DNA from 4 places in the Pantoea sp. USHLN298 genome. Region 1 is predicted to be linked to each of the others. Evidence: predicted binding sites of a transcription regulator. Region 1 holds the regulator's gene; each other region holds the start of a gene.
What was found. The regulator PurR, encoded in region 1, represses purine synthesis genes. The targets are predictions, from matches to a motif close to CANGCAAACGTTTGCNTG.
Positions count from the first base shown of each region.

Region 2: a site for PurR is predicted at 1,786-1,803, ahead of serA (phosphoglycerate dehydrogenase). Genes of this name have one in related genera too.
Region 3: a site for PurR is predicted at 1,712-1,729, ahead of WFK59_RS18730 (7-cyano-7-deazaguanine/7-aminomethyl-7-deazaguanine transporter). Genes of this name have one in related genera too.
Region 4: a site for PurR is predicted at 2,146-2,163, ahead of glyA (serine hydroxymethyltransferase). Genes of this name have one in related genera too.

Region 1 is NZ_JBBCRO010000001.1:924,291-928,724, reverse strand. It holds gene WFK59_RS04445 (Grx4 family monothiol glutaredoxin) at 1-4, opposite strand, end outside; gene WFK59_RS04440 (C40 family peptidase) at 368-1,153, shown strand; gene cydH (cytochrome bd-I oxidase subunit CydH) at 1,212-1,301, opposite strand; gene purR (HTH-type transcriptional repressor PurR) at 1,583-2,608, shown strand; gene punR (DNA-binding transcriptional activator PunR) at 2,605-3,510, opposite strand; gene punC (purine nucleoside transporter PunC) at 3,617-4,434, shown strand, end outside.
Region 2 is NZ_JBBCRO010000006.1:150,480-154,913, reverse strand. It holds gene WFK59_RS16440 (LysR family transcriptional regulator ArgP) at 1-762, opposite strand, end outside; gene rpiA (ribose-5-phosphate isomerase RpiA) at 944-1,603, shown strand; gene serA (phosphoglycerate dehydrogenase) at 1,883-3,121, shown strand; gene WFK59_RS16425 (5-formyltetrahydrofolate cyclo-ligase) at 3,175-3,786, opposite strand; RNA gene ssrS (6S RNA) at 3,886-4,069, opposite strand; gene zapA (cell division protein ZapA) at 4,109-4,434, opposite strand, start outside.
Region 3 is NZ_JBBCRO010000007.1:157,657-162,090, reverse strand. It holds gene iolE (myo-inosose-2 dehydratase) at 1-279, shown strand, start outside; gene WFK59_RS18735 (DcrB family lipoprotein) at 349-903, opposite strand; gene WFK59_RS18730 (7-cyano-7-deazaguanine/7-aminomethyl-7-deazaguanine transporter) at 1,022-1,687, opposite strand; gene tusA (sulfurtransferase TusA) at 1,892-2,143, shown strand; gene WFK59_RS18720 (zinc/cadmium/mercury/lead-transporting ATPase) at 2,189-4,434, opposite strand, start outside.
Region 4 is NZ_JBBCRO010000003.1:544,069-548,502, reverse strand. It holds gene glrR (two-component system response regulator GlrR) at 1-234, shown strand, start outside; gene glnB (nitrogen regulatory protein P-II) at 371-709, shown strand; gene hmpA (NO-inducible flavohemoprotein) at 762-1,946, opposite strand; gene glyA (serine hydroxymethyltransferase) at 2,276-3,529, shown strand; gene WFK59_RS10420 (3-phenylpropionate MFS transporter) at 3,658-4,434, shown strand, end outside.

The DNA.
Region 1 (4,434 bases):
TAATTGCCTTCCTTAATTCGTCACTTCGTGTTTGTTTATTGTAGCGACTTCGCACCAGGACTGAAAACGAGATTTTACCGCTGCCGGATTAAATCGCCATGTTTGTTAAGTCCGCTCATCAGCCCTGATGCCACCCGGTTATTAACGGCCAGTAACATATTAATAATTTGCAATAGTTTTGCCGATATAAGACGCTGAAAATGTTCATTTTCAACGCAATTGCGTGAGGCCGAAAGATTAATAAAAAAAGGCGTTACTGTTTTCAAACGAACTGGACTAGAATGGCATCGGCGCTGATCCTGGATCAGATTATTCCCAACTTTGTCGCGGTGCGTAGTGGCCCTGACAACTTAACTAAAACCGGACTATGCGTTTAATCATTACGCTTTTCATTCTTGCCTTTGCGCAACTGTTCTTTAACATCGCTTCTGCCTCACCGCAGGCGCCGGTGAATGTCAGTTCGCATAAAGCAGAGAAAAAGAGTGCGCGCGAAGATGAGCGCCGCAAGCGTCGCCCGCTGAAAACGGCGGCAAAGAAAACACGCGTCAGTCCGATTCAGAAGCTCAAAGTCAAAAAACAGAAAAAAAGCGAACTCACCGCCAGCCATCTTCCCGCTAAGAAAAGTAAAACCTCCCTTAAAACGGCCAGTAAAAAACGCTACGGCCACCAGCGTTCGCTTAAAACCGTTGACGCCAGCAGCAGTGACACCGGCACCATTAAAATGAGCAAGTCACATCGTCAGCGTTACCAGAAAGCGCGCGAAACGGCGATGACCAAGTTGATGGGTCAGTTAGGCAAACCTTATCAATGGGGTGGCACCTCACCGCATACCGGTTTTGATTGCAGCGGCCTGGTCTGGTACGCCTATAAAGATTTGGTCAAGTTCAAGATCCCGCGCACCGCCAATGAGATGTTCCATCTGCGCGACGCCGCGCCGGTTAAACGTGAGTCACTGGAGAAAGGCGATTTAGTCTTTTTCCGCATCAATGGCCGCGGCACCGCCGATCACGTTGGGGTTTATCTCGGCAACGGCAAATTCATTCAGTCACCGCGTACCGGCAAAGATATTCAGATCAGTGCGCTGGGTGAAGACTACTGGCAGCGCCACTATATTGGTGCGCGTCGGGTCATGACGCCAAAGACCATTCGCTAACGCAGCCGTTGGGCGATCGCCAGACAGCAAAAAGCCGGGCCATGCCCGGCTTTTTCGATCAGTGCAGAATCGCGGTGAAGCTAAAAGCGACAATCATCAGCAGGCAGCCGACGGTAGTCATCAGCGCCAGTTTCAAATCGGTACTCATTTAACTCTCCTTAGTCACAATTTTTGTGGGGTTAAGCCATTTTCCCACAGGACCGGGTAAAAATCTCGTTTTATCCGCCCAGCCTTGTTAGAATCCTGCCTTTGTTGCGCAACGCGCGCAGCCCCGGTTCCGTTTGCTCTCTTTTCAGGCGCTCATTACCCGCCAGTCGCCCTGTTTACCGGTCAGAAAACCTGCATAATTGCGCAGAAAACCCTGAGCAGACGCAAACGTTTAACATTATGCTTATCATTGCGTTAGATAAGCCCTGGAGTCCGATTTTAATGGCAACAATTAAAGATGTGGCAAAACGCGCCGGCGTCTCAACGACCACCGTTTCGCACGTCATCAATAAAACGCGTTTTGTCGCTGAAGAGACGCGCAACGCCGTCTGGCAGGCGATTCAGGAACTGCACTATTCGCCCAGCGCCGTGGCGCGCAGCCTGAAGGTGAATCACACCAAAACGCTGGGCCTGCTGGCGACTTCCAGCGAAGCGCCCTACTTTGCTGAAATTATTGAAGCAGTGGAAAACCACTGTTTCGACAAAGGCTATACTCTGATTCTGGGTAATGCGCACAATGATCTGCAGAAGCAGCGCGCCTATCTCAGCATGATGGCGCAAAAGCGCGTCGATGGGCTGCTGGTGATGTGCTCTGAGTATCCGGACGATCTGCTGAAAATGCTGGAAGAGAACCGTAACATCCCGATGGTGGTAATGGACTGGGGCGAATCCCGCGCCGACTTTACCGACACGGTGCTGGACAATGCGTTTCAGGGCGGTTATCTCGCCGGGCGTTATCTGATTGAGCGTGGCCATCGCGAGATTGGCGCCATCCCCGGCCAGATGGAGCGCAACACCGGTGGCGGACGTCACGCCGGCTTCCTGAAGGCGCTGGAAGAAGCGGGTATTCAGCCGCGTGCCGAGTGGATTGTCCAGGGTGACTTTGAACCTGAATCGGGCTATCAGGCAATGCAGCAGATCCTGTCGCAGAAACAGCGCCCGACCGCGGTGTTCTGTGGTGGCGATATCATGGCGATGGGGGCGATTTGCGCCGCCGATGAGATGGGATTGCGCGTGCCGCAGGACATTTCGGTGATCGGCTATGACAATGTGCGCAACGCGCGCTACTTCGCGCCGGCGCTGACCACCGTTCATCAGCCGAAAGCGCAGCTGGGTGAGAAAGCGCTGGAGATGTTGCTGGATCGCATCACCAGCAAACGTGAGATTTCTCAAACCATCGAAGTGCATCCAACCCTGATTGAACGTCGTTCCGTAGCTGATGGTCCGTTCCGCGACTACCGCCGTTAATCTTCGCTTAACCACTCCTGATTAAGCGTTTGCGCATCACCCAGATAGCTGAGTAACCAGCCGGTCGCCGGTGATGCGCGATCTTCCGCCCAGCTGACACAACAGGGACTCTCCGGAAAAGCCACCGGCAGGGTCAGCTCCACCAGCGCGCCGCTGTCCAGCAACGGCCGGGCCAGATGACCAGGCACCATCGCCACGCACAATCCCGCCAGTACGCAATCCAGCCCGGTCTGCCATTCCGGCACCACCAGCCGACGCTGGTTGTCGAGCGTCCACGTCATCCGGCGTGGCAGCGCGCGCGAAGTATCTTCCAGAACCAGCGACGGCCAGCTGCGCAGGGTATCGTCATCTATCTGGCTCACTTCCGTCAGCGGATGGTGGTTCGCGACTACGCAGCGCCAGTTGAGCGTCCCCATATCGCGAAAGGCAAAGCGGCCGCCGACCGGGATCGCCTGAGTCGCGCCGATAGCAACCTCCACCCGGCCATCCGCCAGCGCATCCCAGACGCCGTTGAACACTTCATAACTGATGTGCAACTCCATGTCAGGAAAGTGCCGGTAAAAATCCTTCACTAATTGTCGGGTACGCTGCGGCTTGACGATACAGTCCACCGCAATACTTAACTGCCCGCGCCAGCCGTTGGCCAGCTGCTGACACTGGCGGCGGGTGGCGAGCATTTTTTTGATGACGCTGCGCCCTTCCCGGACAAAATGCTCTCCCGCAGGGGTTAATACCACCTCACGATGCTGACGTTCAAACAGCGGAACCGCCAGCCAGGTCTCCAGCTGGCGCACCGTGTAGCTGATAGCCGACGGCACCCGATGCAGCTCCTGCGCCGCCGCGCTGAAGCTGCCACCGCGCGCCACGGCATCCACCACTTCTAACGCATATTCTGACCACATATTCTGCCTTCAAATTTTTTAACAGCAATAGGCAAATATTAGCGTTTCACAGCGGCAAACGCACCTTTTACACTCTGCCGCGTTCAACCTGCAAAATGAGAATCAGATGTCACCGTCAAAAGGATTTATGCCTTATCTCGCTCTGCTGAGCATGCTGGGCTTTTTAGCCACCGATATGTACCTGCCCGCGTTTGGCGCGATGCAGCAAACTTTCAATACCTCGCCTGGCCTGATCAGTGCCAGCATGAGCCTGTTCCTGGCCGGTTTTGCCTGCGGTCAGCTGTTCTGGGGTCCGCTCTCCGATCGCATCGGGCGTAAGCCGGTGCTGCTGGCCGGACTGGCGCTGTTCGCCGTCGGCTGTGCCGGTATGCTGTGGGTAGAGGATATTTATCTGATGCTGGCGCTGCGCTTTGTTCAGGCGATTGGCGTCTGTGCGGCCGCTGTCAGCTGGCAGGCGCTGGTGGTCGATCGCTATCCGGCCGCACGTGCTAATAAGGTGTTTGCCACCATCATGCCGCTGGTGGCGCTTTCGCCAGCCCTGGCACCGCTGTTAGGCGCGTGGCTGATTGGTCATTTCCACTGGCGTTCGATCTTCCTGGTGCTGACGCTGATTGCGCTGGCCTTGATCCTCACGACGCTGCGCCTGCCGTCGGGCCGCAAAGCAACGGGCAACCAGGGCGCAAATCCGGGCTTTTTTACCCTGCTTAAATCCCGGGTTTACAGTGGTAACGTGCTGATTTATTCCGCCTGTTCCGCCAGCTTTTTCGCCTGGCTGACCGGCTCACCCTTTATTCTGGCCGATCTGGGCCTGTCGCCCGCCGATATTGGTCTGAGTTATCTGCCCCAGACGGTTGCCTTCCTGATTGGTGGCTTCGGCTGCCGTGCCCTGCTCAACCGTTTTAAAGGGGCGCAGCTGCTGCCGTG
Region 2 (4,434 bases), on a different contig from region 1:
CAGCTCACCGCTCGCCAGCTCACGCTCAATCTGCAGATGCGGAATCATACAGCAGGTCGAACCCTGTCGAGCCATCTGCACAAAGGCTTCCGATGAATTAACGATGTGGCAGGGCACGCTGCCCGGCGAGAGATCGAAGTTCTGTTGCAGAAACGCCTGGTGCATATCATCCAGGTGGTCAAAGGCTACGGCAGGCGCTTTCAGCAGGGCAGAACGGGTGACGCCGTTGGGGAAGAAGCGGTCAGCAAAATCGCGTGAGGCGACAAACAGATAGTCGAGCGCACCCAGCTGATCGACCAGGCAACTCGGCAGCGGTTGCGGCTGAATACTCACTGCACCCACCACTTCGCCGCGGCGTAAACGCTCCTGGGTCCGGGTTTCATCTTCTACCTGTAAATTGAGCCGTACCGGCGAGTCGGCCAGCACATCTTTCAGCGCGGGCAGCAGCCAGGTCGCCAGACTGTCGGCGTTGACCGCCAGTGACAGCAGCAGCGGCGTGGTACCGCTGTTCTCATCGCCCAGCCACTCCTCTTCCAGCAGCTCAACCTGATGCAGCAGCGCCAGCAGCTTCTGACCCTGCTCGGTGGGGCGAGGCGGCACGGTACGCACCAGCAGCGGCTGACCAAACAGGTTCTCCAGCTGCTTGATGCGCTGCGAAACCGCCGACTGCGTGATGCATAATTTTTGTGCGGCGCGTTCAAAACCGCGTTCACGAATCACTGAATCCAGCGCCTGAAGCGTACGATAATCGGGGCGTTTCATTGTTATTCTCTCTCCTTCAGGGTGGACGTTACTATGCCACAAAAGTGTCACCGGTAAGTGACCGCGTGTTTTTGTGGTCTGGCTTCCAAAGCGATAAATCCGCGCCTGTCACCCGAGCATTTTCAGTAAGCCTTGTTTTATACTACGCGCACTTCGTTGTCGCACAGGTTTTAAACATACCATGACCCAGGATGAACTGAAAAAAGCCGTAGGTTGGGCTGCACTCGATTACGTTAAGCCCGGTACCGTTGTCGGCGTTGGCACCGGCTCGACCGCCTCCCATTTTATTGATGCGCTCGCGACGGTCAGGCATCAGATTGAGGGCGCGGTCTCCAGCTCCGACGCCTCAACCCAAAAGCTGAAAAGCCTCGGTATTCAGGTGTTCGATCTGAACGAGATCGATGTTCTGTCGGTTTACGTTGATGGTGCTGATGAGATCAATCCGCAGATGCAGATGATCAAAGGCGGTGGGGCTGCGCTGACGCGTGAGAAAATCGTCGCTGCGGTGGCTGAAACCTTTATCTGTATCGCTGACGCCTCAAAAGAGGTGGACGTGCTGGGTCGTTTCCCGCTGCCGGTCGAAGTGATCCCGATGGCGCGCAGCTATGTGGCGCGTCAGCTGGTCAGGCTCGGCGGTTTACCGGAATATCGGCAGAACGTGGTCACCGATAACGGCAATATTATTCTCGACGTGCATAATCTGCGTATTCTCGACCCGATTGAACTGGAAAAAGCGATCAACGCTTTGCCAGGCGTTGTTACCGTTGGCCTGTTCGCCGCACGCGGCGCGGATATCGCGCTGATTGGCGGACCTGACGGGGTGAAAACCATCAAAAAATGATCTGTCCGGCGTCGAAGCGGCGCCGGGGGTTTCTGTCTGAAAAACAGCTTTTCTCGCCAGGGTGAAATTTGGTGACTTATGTCACATTAACGTCATCCACAGCGGGTTCGTTCTCCCTTCATCGCAGACATCACGATTTTGTACGGCAATGTGCTGCTGCAAAGCCTTGCCGTGCTGTCGCACAGGCAATCGTTTGTATTGCCGCAGGCGTATTTTTTGATATTTTGACAGAAGGCTGGCTTATGGCAGTCCTCATTGAATTCTGAATAGGGTCGGGAAATGGCAAAGGTATCACTGGAAAAAGACAAGATTAAGTTCCTGCTGGTGGAAGGTGTCCATCAGAGCGCGCTGGAAAACCTGCGGGCTGCAGGCTATACCAACATCGAATTCCACAAGGGCGCGCTGGACGCTGACGCGTTAAAAGCATCGATCCGTGATGCGCACTTTATTGGTATCCGTTCCCGCTCCCAACTGACTGAAGAGATTTTTGCCGCCGCTGAAAAGCTGGTCGCAGTCGGCTGCTTCTGCATTGGCACCAACCAGGTTGACCTGCAGGCCGCAGCCAGCCGCGGGATCCCGGTGTTTAACGCGCCGTTCTCCAATACCCGCTCGGTAGCGGAACTGGTAATTGGTGAGATGCTGCTGATGCTGCGCGGTATCCCGGAAGCCAATGCCAAAGCCCATCGTGGTATCTGGAACAAAAATGCCAAAGGTTCGTTTGAGGCGCGCGGCAAGAAGCTGGGCATCATCGGTTATGGTCATATCGGTATGCAGCTCGGCGTACTGGCCGAAAGCCTGGGAATGCACGTTTTCTTCTACGATATCGAAAACAAGCTGCCGCTGGGCAACGCGACCCAGGTACGCCATATGGCGGATCTGCTCAATATGAGCGATGTGGTCAGCCTGCACGTGCCGGAGACGGTCTCCACCCAGGATATGATTGGTGCTGAACAGCTGGCACAGATGAAGCCTGGCGCGCTGCTGATTAACGCCTCGCGCGGCACGGTAGTGGATATCCCGGCGCTGTGTGACGCACTGGCCAGCAAACAGGTTGGCGGCGCAGCCATCGACGTGTTCCCGGTCGAGCCTGCCACTAACAGCGATCCCTTCATCTCGCCGCTCAGTGAATTTGATAACGTCATCCTGACTCCGCACATTGGCGGATCGACCGAAGAAGCGCAGGAGAATATCGGCATCGAAGTCGCTGGTAAGCTGGCGAAATATTCCGATAACGGCTCCACGCTGTCAGCGGTTAACTTCCCGGAAGTGTCACTGCCGATGCACGGCGCCAGCGCCAGCCGTCTGCTGCACATCCATGAAAACCGCCCAGGCGTCCTGACCGCTATCAACCAGATTTTTGCCGAGCAGGGCATCAACATTGCCGCTCAGTATCTGCAGACGTCGCCGTTTATGGGCTATGTGGTCATCGATATCGATGCTGAGCCAGAGCTGGCTGATAAAGCGTTACAGCTGATGAAGGCGATTCCCGGCACCATTCGCGCTCGTCTGCTTTACTAAGCGTCAGAAACAGCAAGAGGCGCGCTGTGCGCCTCTTTTTTTGCTCAGCTATCTTACTCCCACTGCCACAGCTTTGACGGCGTCAGCACCGCCGGTAACGGCACATCCCACTCCGCAACCGGCAGGCTATCGACACACTGACAGTCATGCGCCAGCCCGACCGGCAGGAAACCATGCTGTCGCCAGTTCTGCAGCGTGCGATCGTAAAAACCGCCGCCCATCCCCAGACGTTGTCCATATTGATCAAAAGCCACCAGCGGCACCATCATCACATCCAGCTGATCGAGGGTGATCAACTGCCGGATATCCAGCGGCGGCTCGGGAATATGGAGTTTATTTTTGCGCAGCAGGGTATCGGGCGAGTAGCGCAGGAATAACAAATTACCGGGGGAAAAGGGGTGTAATACTGGCAGATAAACCGCTTTCTTCAGATGCCAGAGACGGGCAATCAGCGGACGGGTATTGAGTTCGCCATCCACCGACAGGAACAGGGCGATATTGAGCGCTTCAGTCAGTGGAGCGTAATTCAGGGCGTGTTCAGCGAGCTGCTCAGCGGCCTGGGTTTGCTGCTCATCGGTTAGTGCGCGCCGTAAATGGCGGACGTGCTGGCGAATCGCCTGGCGTTGAGGCTGGATTTCATTGGGTCGCTGAGAAGGTTCAGACATGGTTTCCCCGCCGGATAAGTCGCTGTAGCAGCAACTATAACATGACAGTCGGGGAAAAATACCGGGACGAACAGGGTAGTACACAGGGACTACAGAAGAGAGATCTCCGAGATGCCGCCGTAGGCTGTAACCCTTGAACCCTTGGTTCAAGGTGAATATGCCGTCGCAACCATCAGGCTTCTCGGACGGACCGAGCATGCTCACAGGTTACGGAGCGTCACATTCTGTTTTTTTGAAATATCGGCTCAGGGGACTGGCCCACATGCAAACATCTCAGAGAAAATTTACCTCACCGTTACCAGAGTATAGCAACCATGAAGTTTTATTCGAACTTCGCATCCTCACGCTCAGTGATGCGACCTTGCTCAACCAGCGCCTGTTCAATCGTCTGCTGCAACATACGGATACGCTGTTCCATATTAGCAGCATAATCGCGCGTTTTCACTTTCTCTTGCGCCAGCTCGTGGCAGACGTTTAACGCGGCGATGAACACCAGTTGTTCTGTATTGGTGACTCTAGTGCGAACTTTTAGATCTTGCAACCGTTGATTGAGATCTTCAGCCGCTGCATTCAGCGCATCTTGCTGTTCAGGCGGACAATTCACTCTCAACGAACGACCAAAAATTTGTAAATCTACCGGTTGTGCAG
Region 3 (4,434 bases), on a different contig from region 1:
CTGCCGCGCATTTTTCACGTCCATCTGAAAGATGTGCGCGACGAGGTGGTCGCTGAGGTGCGCGACAATCATCTCTCCTTCCTGGAAGGGGTGAAGAAAGGCACCTTCACCGTGCCGGGCGATGGCGTGATCGATTTTAAACCGGTTTTCAAAATTCTCGACGATTACGGCTACAAAGGCTGGATGGTGGTGGAAGCGGAGCAGGACCCGGCGCTGGCTAACCCGTTTGAATATGCGGTGAAAGCGCGCCGTTATATTCGTGAGAATACCGGGCTGTAAGCGCAGGCGGGAAATAACCGGCTTCCCCGAACCGGGGAAGCCGGAAGCCAGCAGGGCAGTCGCCCGGCCTTATTTCAGAGTGATACTTTTCACAATGTTGTCGGCATCGCTTTGTGCCTGCTGCTGGTTATCGCCCGGCAGAGTAATCTGCAGCGTGACCAGTTTGCCATCGACCTTCGCCAGAATCACCGATGACCATGATGTCTGGTTGTTCGCTGAAATCACCGTATCCAGCTGCTGTGCCGGCTGATCTTTCAGCGTAACCGATTTGTTTGAAACCACCTGCAGTTGCGGATCGCGATTGCGCTGCTGCTGTTCCATACGCTGTGATAACACGTCCAGGCCATCATTGGTCGGCTCACCGGCAATCACAATAATCGCGCGCGCGCCGGTTTCATCGGCGTAAACGTGCATATTAGTGGTCTGCGAACCAAGCTTGCCGCTCTTATCTGACATGCCAGGCGGCAGCGAGAAGCTCAGTTTGCCATCCATCAGCGTCACCGTCTGCGCCGACTGACTGGCGCTGACGCCGTTGTCATTTGCCGCGTCATCTTTCTTCTGGTCACAGGCGGCTAAGCCGAGCACCAGTAAGCCCATTCCTACATATTTCACCAGGTTGCGCATCAGAATCCCTTTTTTAAGTTTCCAGTCAGCCGTTAATACAACAGGAATCAGGTTGCAAACGCAACCTGATGATTGTCAGCAGATCTTAGCGGGTAATGGCGAAAATCGGTATGGCGGGTTAGCCGAAATTTACCTGAGCGGCAGAACGGCGCTCAGCCAGCCGTTTCAGCGCGGCATTGAGCAGTACGCCGTAGGCGGGCAGGAAGAAAATCATGCAGATCAGCACTTTGAAGCTGTAATCCACCAGGGCAATCTCCACCCAGTGCTGGGCCATAAAGGCATCAGGGCTCTTGTAAAAAGCGATGGAGAAAAAGGCCAGCGTATCGCTGATGTTGCCGAGGAACATAGCGCAGCCTGGCGCGATCCACCACTGCGGTAGGGCGCGCAGACGGTTAAAGACGTGTACGTCGAGGATCTGACCCAGTGCGTAAGCCATAAAGCTGGCGCAGGCGATGCGGGCGACAAACAGGTTCACCTGTTCCAGCGCCTGCCAGCCCTGCCATTCACCCTGATAGTAGAGCGCAGAGACGGCATAGGAGATAAACAGCGCCGGGATCATCACCGCCAGAATAATGCGACGGGCCAGCGGCGCGCCAAAGATGCGCACGGTCAGATCGGTTGCCAGGAAGATAAACGGGAAGCTGAATGCGCCCCAGGTGGTGTGGAAGCCAAAAATCGAGATCGGCAGCTGCACCAGATAGTTACTGGAGGTGATCACCAGCAGGTGAAACAGCGATAACCAGAACAGCGCGTGCATGCGCTGACGCGAAGAGAATGCGAGCATAATCAACCTTTTTAATGTTGGGGTGAGGGAACCCATTGCGGGACGCCGTTCGGGCAGCGCCTGGCAGTTTTATGAGCAAAAAGCGGCGGCATCTTACCGCGTTGTGCTATTTATGCAATGGTTAATTTTAGCGCAATCGTTATCGCCTTGCGTCATCATCATCACGCGCTAGAATGAGCGCCCCAAACCTGAACCGAGTCCATTATGAGCGATGCTTTTTCCTCTGCCGACCATCAACTGGATGCCCGTGGCCTGCGTTGCCCGGAGCCGGTGATGATGGTGCGCAAAACCGTACGCAGCCTGCAGGATGGCGACACGCTGTTGATCATCGCCGACGATCCGGCCACCACCCGCGATATTCCGGGCTTCTGCCGCTTTATGGAACATCGTCTGCTGGCGCAGCAGACCGATAACCTGCCGTATCAGTTCCTGATCCAGAAAGGCATGGCGGAGTAGTCGTGCTGGCTGAGCGCGGCCCGTCATCAGACAGGCCGCCTCTCTTTAGCTGCGGTTGCGCAGTAACCGCAGCGCGTTGGCGGTGACCAGCGCCGTGGCGCCCGAGTCCGCCAGCACCGCCAGCCACAATCCGGTCAGTCCCAGCAGCGTCGTGACCAGGAAAACCGCCTTCAGCCCCAGCGCGATGGTGAGGTTCTGACGAATGATGCGGCGCGTGCGGCGCGCCAGCACAATCATCGGTGCCAGATGGCTCAGCTGATTGCGCGTCAGCGCGGCATCGGCGGCTTCCAGCGCCACATCGGTGCCGCTGCCCATCGCAATGCCCAGCGTCGCCGCTTTCATCGCCGGCGCATCGTTAATCCCATCACCGACCATCGCCAGCGGCTGCTGCTGGCTCAGTTCGGCTATTGCCGCGACCTTATCGGCGGGCAGCAGGCTGGCCCGGAAATCAATGCCCAGCTGACGGGCAATGGTCGCGGCTGCACGCGGATTGTCACCGGTCAGCATCAGGCTCTCAATGCCCAGTTTTTTCAGCGCCTGCAGAGCCGCTGCCGCATCACTGCGCAGCCGATCGTGCAAGGCCAGCGCCCCCAGCACGTCGTCATCCCGCACCAGTACCACCACGGTTTCACCTTCTGCTTCGCGCCGGGTGATCTCTTCGGTTTGCTGCGCTGTCAGCCCGCCTATCTGTGCAGGCGTCAGCAGCTGGATTTGCTGACCGCCGACCCAGGCGGTAATGCCCCGACCCGCCTGAACCTGCTGATCGTCTGCGACCGGAATCGTCAGATTGCGAGCCGCCGCTGCCGCCACAATCACCGTGGCCAGCGGATGGGTCGCGCCCTGTTCCACGGCGGCGCTCAGCGCCAGCATCTCCGTTTCACTGGCGGTGCCAAAGCGCACAATTCCGCTGAGCTGCGGCTTGCCGACGGTCAGGGTACCGGTTTTATCGAACGCCATCATGCGCAGCGAGCTCAGTCGTTCTAAGGCCGCGCCGCCTTTGATCAGCGCGCCCTGACGGGCAGCGGCGGCCAGTCCGGAGGTAATCGCCGCTGGCGTGGAGATCACCAGCGCACAGGGACAGCCAATCAGCAGCAAGGTCAGGCCTTTGTAGATCCACGGCTGCCATTCCCCCGCGCCGAGCAACGGCGGGACCAGCATCACCAGCAGCGACAGCAGCATCACCAGCGGCGTATAGATGCGGCTGAACCGATCGATAAAGCGTTCAACCGGCGCGCGATGGGTTTCCGCCTCCTCGATCAGTTGCAGTATCCGGTCGATCGCGCTTTCGCCCGGCTTCGACACCACTTCCAGCGTCACCAGACGGTCAATGCTGGTGGCACCAGCCAGGATTTTGTCGCCGCGGCTGTGCGTCACCGGCAGCGATTCGCCGGTTAAGGCGCTTTCATCAAAACTGGCGAGCGGCGTCATTAAGCAGCCATCGACCGGCAGGCGGCTGCCCGCCGCCACTTCAATCTGATCGCCGGGCTGTAGCGCGGCGAGTGGCACGTCACGACGCTGGCCCTGCTCAAGGCGGATCGCCGATTCCGGGCGCAGCGCCATTAAACGGGTGACGCCACTGCGTGCCCGCGCGGCGGCGTAACTTTCCAGCTGCTCGCCGAGCTGAAACAGCACCAGCACCATCGCCGCTTCGGCATGGGCACCGATGATCAGCGCACCGGCTGAGGCCAGCGTCATCAGGGTTTCGATGGTGAAAGGCGAACCGCTGCGCAGCCGCTGCCAGGCGCTGCGTGCCACCGGAAACAGGCCGATCAGGGTGGTGATGACAAACAGGCGATCGCCCCACAGCGGCGCGAAATGGCTGAGCAGGCTGCTGGCGAGCACCAGCAGCGCCAGCGCAATCAGCATGCGGTTATGTTGCCAGCGCGGGCCATCGGCTGCCGTGTCGGTCTGGCTGCTGAGCTGGAAACCGGCTTTTTTAACCGCCTGTTCTACCGCCTGTCGCACGTCGCTGTCGGCGCTGACCACCAGTTTTTCACTGCTGAACAGCACGCGCGCTTCGGTGACGCCCGCCACCTGCTGAACCGCGGTTTCAATGCTGCGGGCGCAGCCGGGACAATCCATCCCGCTGACCTGCCAGCTAAACGGCAGGTGACCGGCGCGTCGCCGGTCGCCTTCCTCATCGGCATCGTTGCCGGGACTGCTGTTACTGTCGCAGCAGCAGCCCGCGCTGTCTGCGGTAACCGGGGTTGCGGCGTGGATGGAGAGCGTCAGGGGACGAGTCTGAGGGATCTGGCACAGGGGTTTGGCTGCGGCGTGGCTGGCACGCGGTT
Region 4 (4,434 bases), on a different contig from region 1:
GCCTCGCCAGTGATCAGTGATGCGCTGGTGGCGCAGGCGCTGAGCGGTGAAAACAGCGCGCTGCCGACGTTTGCCGAGGCGCGCAACCAGTTTGAGCTGAACTATCTGCGCAAGCTGCTGCAGATGACCAAAGGCAATGTTACTCATGCTGCGCGTCTGGCTGGACGCAACCGTACTGAGTTCTATAAGCTGCTGTCTCGTCACGAACTGGACGCCAGCGATTTTAAAGAGTAGCGTGCGCCGCACGACTGAGGCGGCTGCAGATCGCAAACAGTGATGTGGATTGCGGATATTCGCGCCCGGCAGCGCCAGCAACATTTATACTTGATAAACCCTTCCGACCACGGAGGGAGTGAGAAAAGGGTCAGACATGAAAAAGATTGATGCGATTATCAAACCATTCAAACTCGATGATGTACGTGAAGCCCTGGCTGAAGTCGGCATCACCGGCATGACCGTGAGTGAAGTGAAAGGGTTTGGCCGTCAGAAAGGCCACACCGAGCTCTATCGTGGCGCGGAGTATATGGTCGACTTTCTGCCGAAAGTAAAAATTGAAATGGTGGTCGGCGATGACATCGTCGATACCTGTGTGGAAACCATCATGCGCACCGCGCAGACCGGCAAAATCGGTGACGGTAAAATCTTTGTCTTTGACGTGGCGCGCGTGGTGCGCATCCGTACCGGCGAAGAGGATGAAGAGGCGATCTGAGTTCGCCGGATTAAAAAAGCCCGCTGCGATGCGGGCTTTTTTTATGGCGGAATCACAAGCCTTTATGCGGACCAAACAGTTCATAGTGGATGCGTGTATCCTCTACGCCGGCATCACGTAGCTGCGCGATCACATGCTGCATAAAGCCCAGCGGTCCGCACAGGTAGAACTGCGTCTGCGGCGACTGCAGGCGTGCCGCCATAGCCGTGACGTCCATCAGACCCTGCGCATCATACGCACCGGCATCCTGCGGGGCGGGCTGACGATACCAGACCTGCGAAACGAAATCGCTGAGCTGTGCGCCGGTCGCTTTCACTTCGTCAGCAAAGGCGTGCTGCTCGCCATTTTCCGCTGCGTGCAGCCAGCTTACCGGGGCGCGCGAATGGCGGGCCGCCAGCGCATGCAGCATCGCCAGCATCGGCGTCTGTCCGACACCGGCTGAGATCAGCGCCACCGGCGTCTCAGCGTCAGTCTGCAGGAAGAAATCACCGTGCGGTGCCGCCAGCTGCAACTCATCGCCCACTTTACCCGAATGATGAAGCCAGCCGGACACCGTGCCCTGTGCCTCACGCTTCACCGCAATACGGTAATCTTTGCCATTACTCAGGTGGGTCAGGGAGTATTGACGAATCTGATGATGTTCAAAGCTGGCTGGCTGCAGGTGAACCGTCAGGTACTGACCGGGTTCAAACGCCGCTACCGGGCCGCCATCAACCGGAGTAAAGGTGAAACTTTTGATCACCGCGCTCTGTTGTTCAATCGCGCTGATGCGGAAGGTCCGGGTACCGCGCCAGCCGCCCGGCTGCTGCTCCGATGCCTGATAAATTTGTTCTTCACGCTGGATAAACACCTCTGCCAGAACACCGTAAGCGCGTCCCCATGCAGCCAGCACCTCTTCGCCGGGATCGAGCAGCTCTTTGATGGTTGCCAGTAAATTTTCGCCGACGATGGCGTACTGATCAGGCTGAATATTCAGGCTGGTATGCTTCTGCGCAATCTTTTCCACCGCCGGCAGCAGCACCGCCAGATTTTCCAGGTTAGCCCCGTAAGCGCAGATCGCATTAAACAGCGCTTCCCGCTGAGCGCCGTTGCGCTGGTTGTTCATGTTGAAGACGTTTTTCAGTTCGGGATGGTGCGACAACATGCGGTCATAAAAGTGGGCGGTAAGTTTTGGGCCGCAGGCCGCAATCGCAGGCAGCGTCGATTTAACGGTGGCGATGGTTTGTGCATCAAGCATAGGAAGAACCTCACAGGTAAAGTTGCATTTTAAATGCATCTTATAGCCCGATACGCTGCGCTGTAAATAACCAGACCCCATTTACGGTGATTCCGCTGGCAACTTTTCAGTGCAGGATGAGGAAATCTCCATCACATCCTGAAGAAATTTCCGGCTGCGGTTTCGTCGGAAAAAAGCGTAAAAATCCCGTGCCGCTGCCCAGCCAATCGTTTGCGTAAAAAGAGGGGATTCACCCTACCTTCACCCGATAAAACGGTTTACACTGTGGGCCTTCGCCCCGGTGGGGCTTAAACTGCCGTTAAAAAAGTTAGCTGAGTCAGGAGATGCGGATGTTAAAGCGTGATATGAACATTGCCGATTATGATGCCGAGTTGTGGCAGGCGATGGAGCAAGAGAAAGTGCGTCAGGAAGAGCACATCGAACTGATTGCTTCTGAAAACTACACCAGCCCGCGCGTTATGCAGGCGCAAGGTTCGCAGCTCACCAACAAATACGCCGAAGGCTATCCGGGCAAACGCTACTACGGCGGTTGTGAATATGTTGATATCGTTGAGCAGTTAGCGATTGACCGCGCCAAAGAACTGTTTGGTGCCGATTACGCTAACGTGCAGCCGCACTCCGGTTCGCAGGCAAATTTCGCGGTCTATACCGCGCTGCTGCAGCCTGGCGACACCATCCTCGGCATGAACCTGGCTCACGGCGGACACCTGACGCACGGCTCACCGGTTAACCTCTCTGGCAAACTCTACAACGTGGTCGCTTACGGTATCGATGAAACCGGTAAGATTGACTACGACGAGCTGGCTGAACTGGCAAAAAACCATAAGCCGAAAATGATTGTAGGCGGCTTCTCTGCCTATTCCGGCGTCTGTGACTGGGCAAAAATGCGTGAAATCGCCGATAGCGTCGGTGCCTGGCTGTTCGTTGACATGGCGCACGTCGCCGGTCTGATCGCCGCTGACGTCTACCCAAGCCCGGTGCCACATGCGCACGTCGTCACCTCGACCACCCACAAAACCCTGGCGGGTCCGCGTGGCGGCATCATCCTGGCGAAAAACGGTGACGAAGATTTCTATAAGAAACTGAACTCTGCGGTCTTCCCTGGCGGCCAGGGCGGTCCTCTGATGCACGTCATTGCCGGTAAAGCGGTCGCCTTCAAAGAGGCGATGGAGCCGGAATTTAAAACCTACCAGCAGCAGGTAGCGAAAAATGCCAAAGCGATGGTCGAGGTGCTGATCGCGCGCGGCTACAACATCGTTTCTGGCGGTACCCATAACCATCTGTTCCTGATCGATTTGGTGAGCAAAAACCTGACCGGTAAAGAAGCGGATGCTGCGCTGGGCCGTGCCAATATCACGGTAAACAAAAACAGCGTACCTAACGATCCGAAGAGCCCGTTTGTTACCTCAGGTATTCGTATCGGTACCCCAGCCGTGACGCGCCGTGGCTTCAACGAAGCAGACGTACGTGAACTGGCAGGCTGGATTGCTGACGTGCTGGATAACATCAACGACGAAGCGACCATTGAGCGCACCAAACAGAAAGTGCTGGAAATCTGCAGCCGTCTGCCGGTCTATGCTTAACCGCTAACCCGTTGTGAACGCGCATAAAAAGGATGGCTGATGCCATCCTTTTTTATTGCCTGAAACAGGGCGCTCTGCCAGAGTAGCGTCCACTCTTGCTGCCATGCAGCACTCTTGCTGGAGGGAATATGGCAATCGGCTCCGCCAGATGGCTCGGATTGGGCTACTTCACTTACTTCTTCTGTTACGGCATCTATCTGCCCTTCTGGGGCGTCTGGCTGAAAGGCACCGGCCTTGATGCCGAAAAAATTGGTCTGCTGCTGGGCTGTGGCATGGTGGCGCGCTTTGTCGGCAGCCTGCTTATCGCCTCGCAGGTAAAAAATCCGGCGCAGTTAATTACCGCACTTCGCCTGCTGGCACTGATGACCTGCCTGTTCGCCATCGGCTACTGGGTCGGGCAGCAGTGGATGTGGCTGCTGGCGGTGATGATTGGCTTCAACCTGTTTTTCTCGCCGCTGGTGCCGCTGAGTGATGCGCTCGCCGCCACCTGGACGCAGCAGATTGGCCTGGCCTACGGGCCGGTGCGGCTATGGGGATCGCTGGCGTTTGTCATCAGTTCAGCGCTGACCGGGGTGCTGGTCAGCGCTTACTCCTCGCAGGCGATATTGCTGTTGCTGTCAGTTGGCGCGCTCAGCATGCTGGCGGGCATGATGCTCAGGCCTGCGACGCATCCGCAGGGCAATGAACGTCAGGGCGCTGCAGGCGGCGGCTGGGCGGTCTGGCGGGATCTGCTGCGCGAGAATGCGGTCTGGCGCTTTATGCTGTGCGTGACGCTACTACAGGGCGCGCACGCGGCCTATTACGGCTTCAGTGCGATCTGGTGGCAGGAGAGCGGCTATTCCGCCTCGACGGTGGGCTATCTCTGGTCGCTGGGCGTGGTGGCGGAGATTATTATTTTTGCGCTC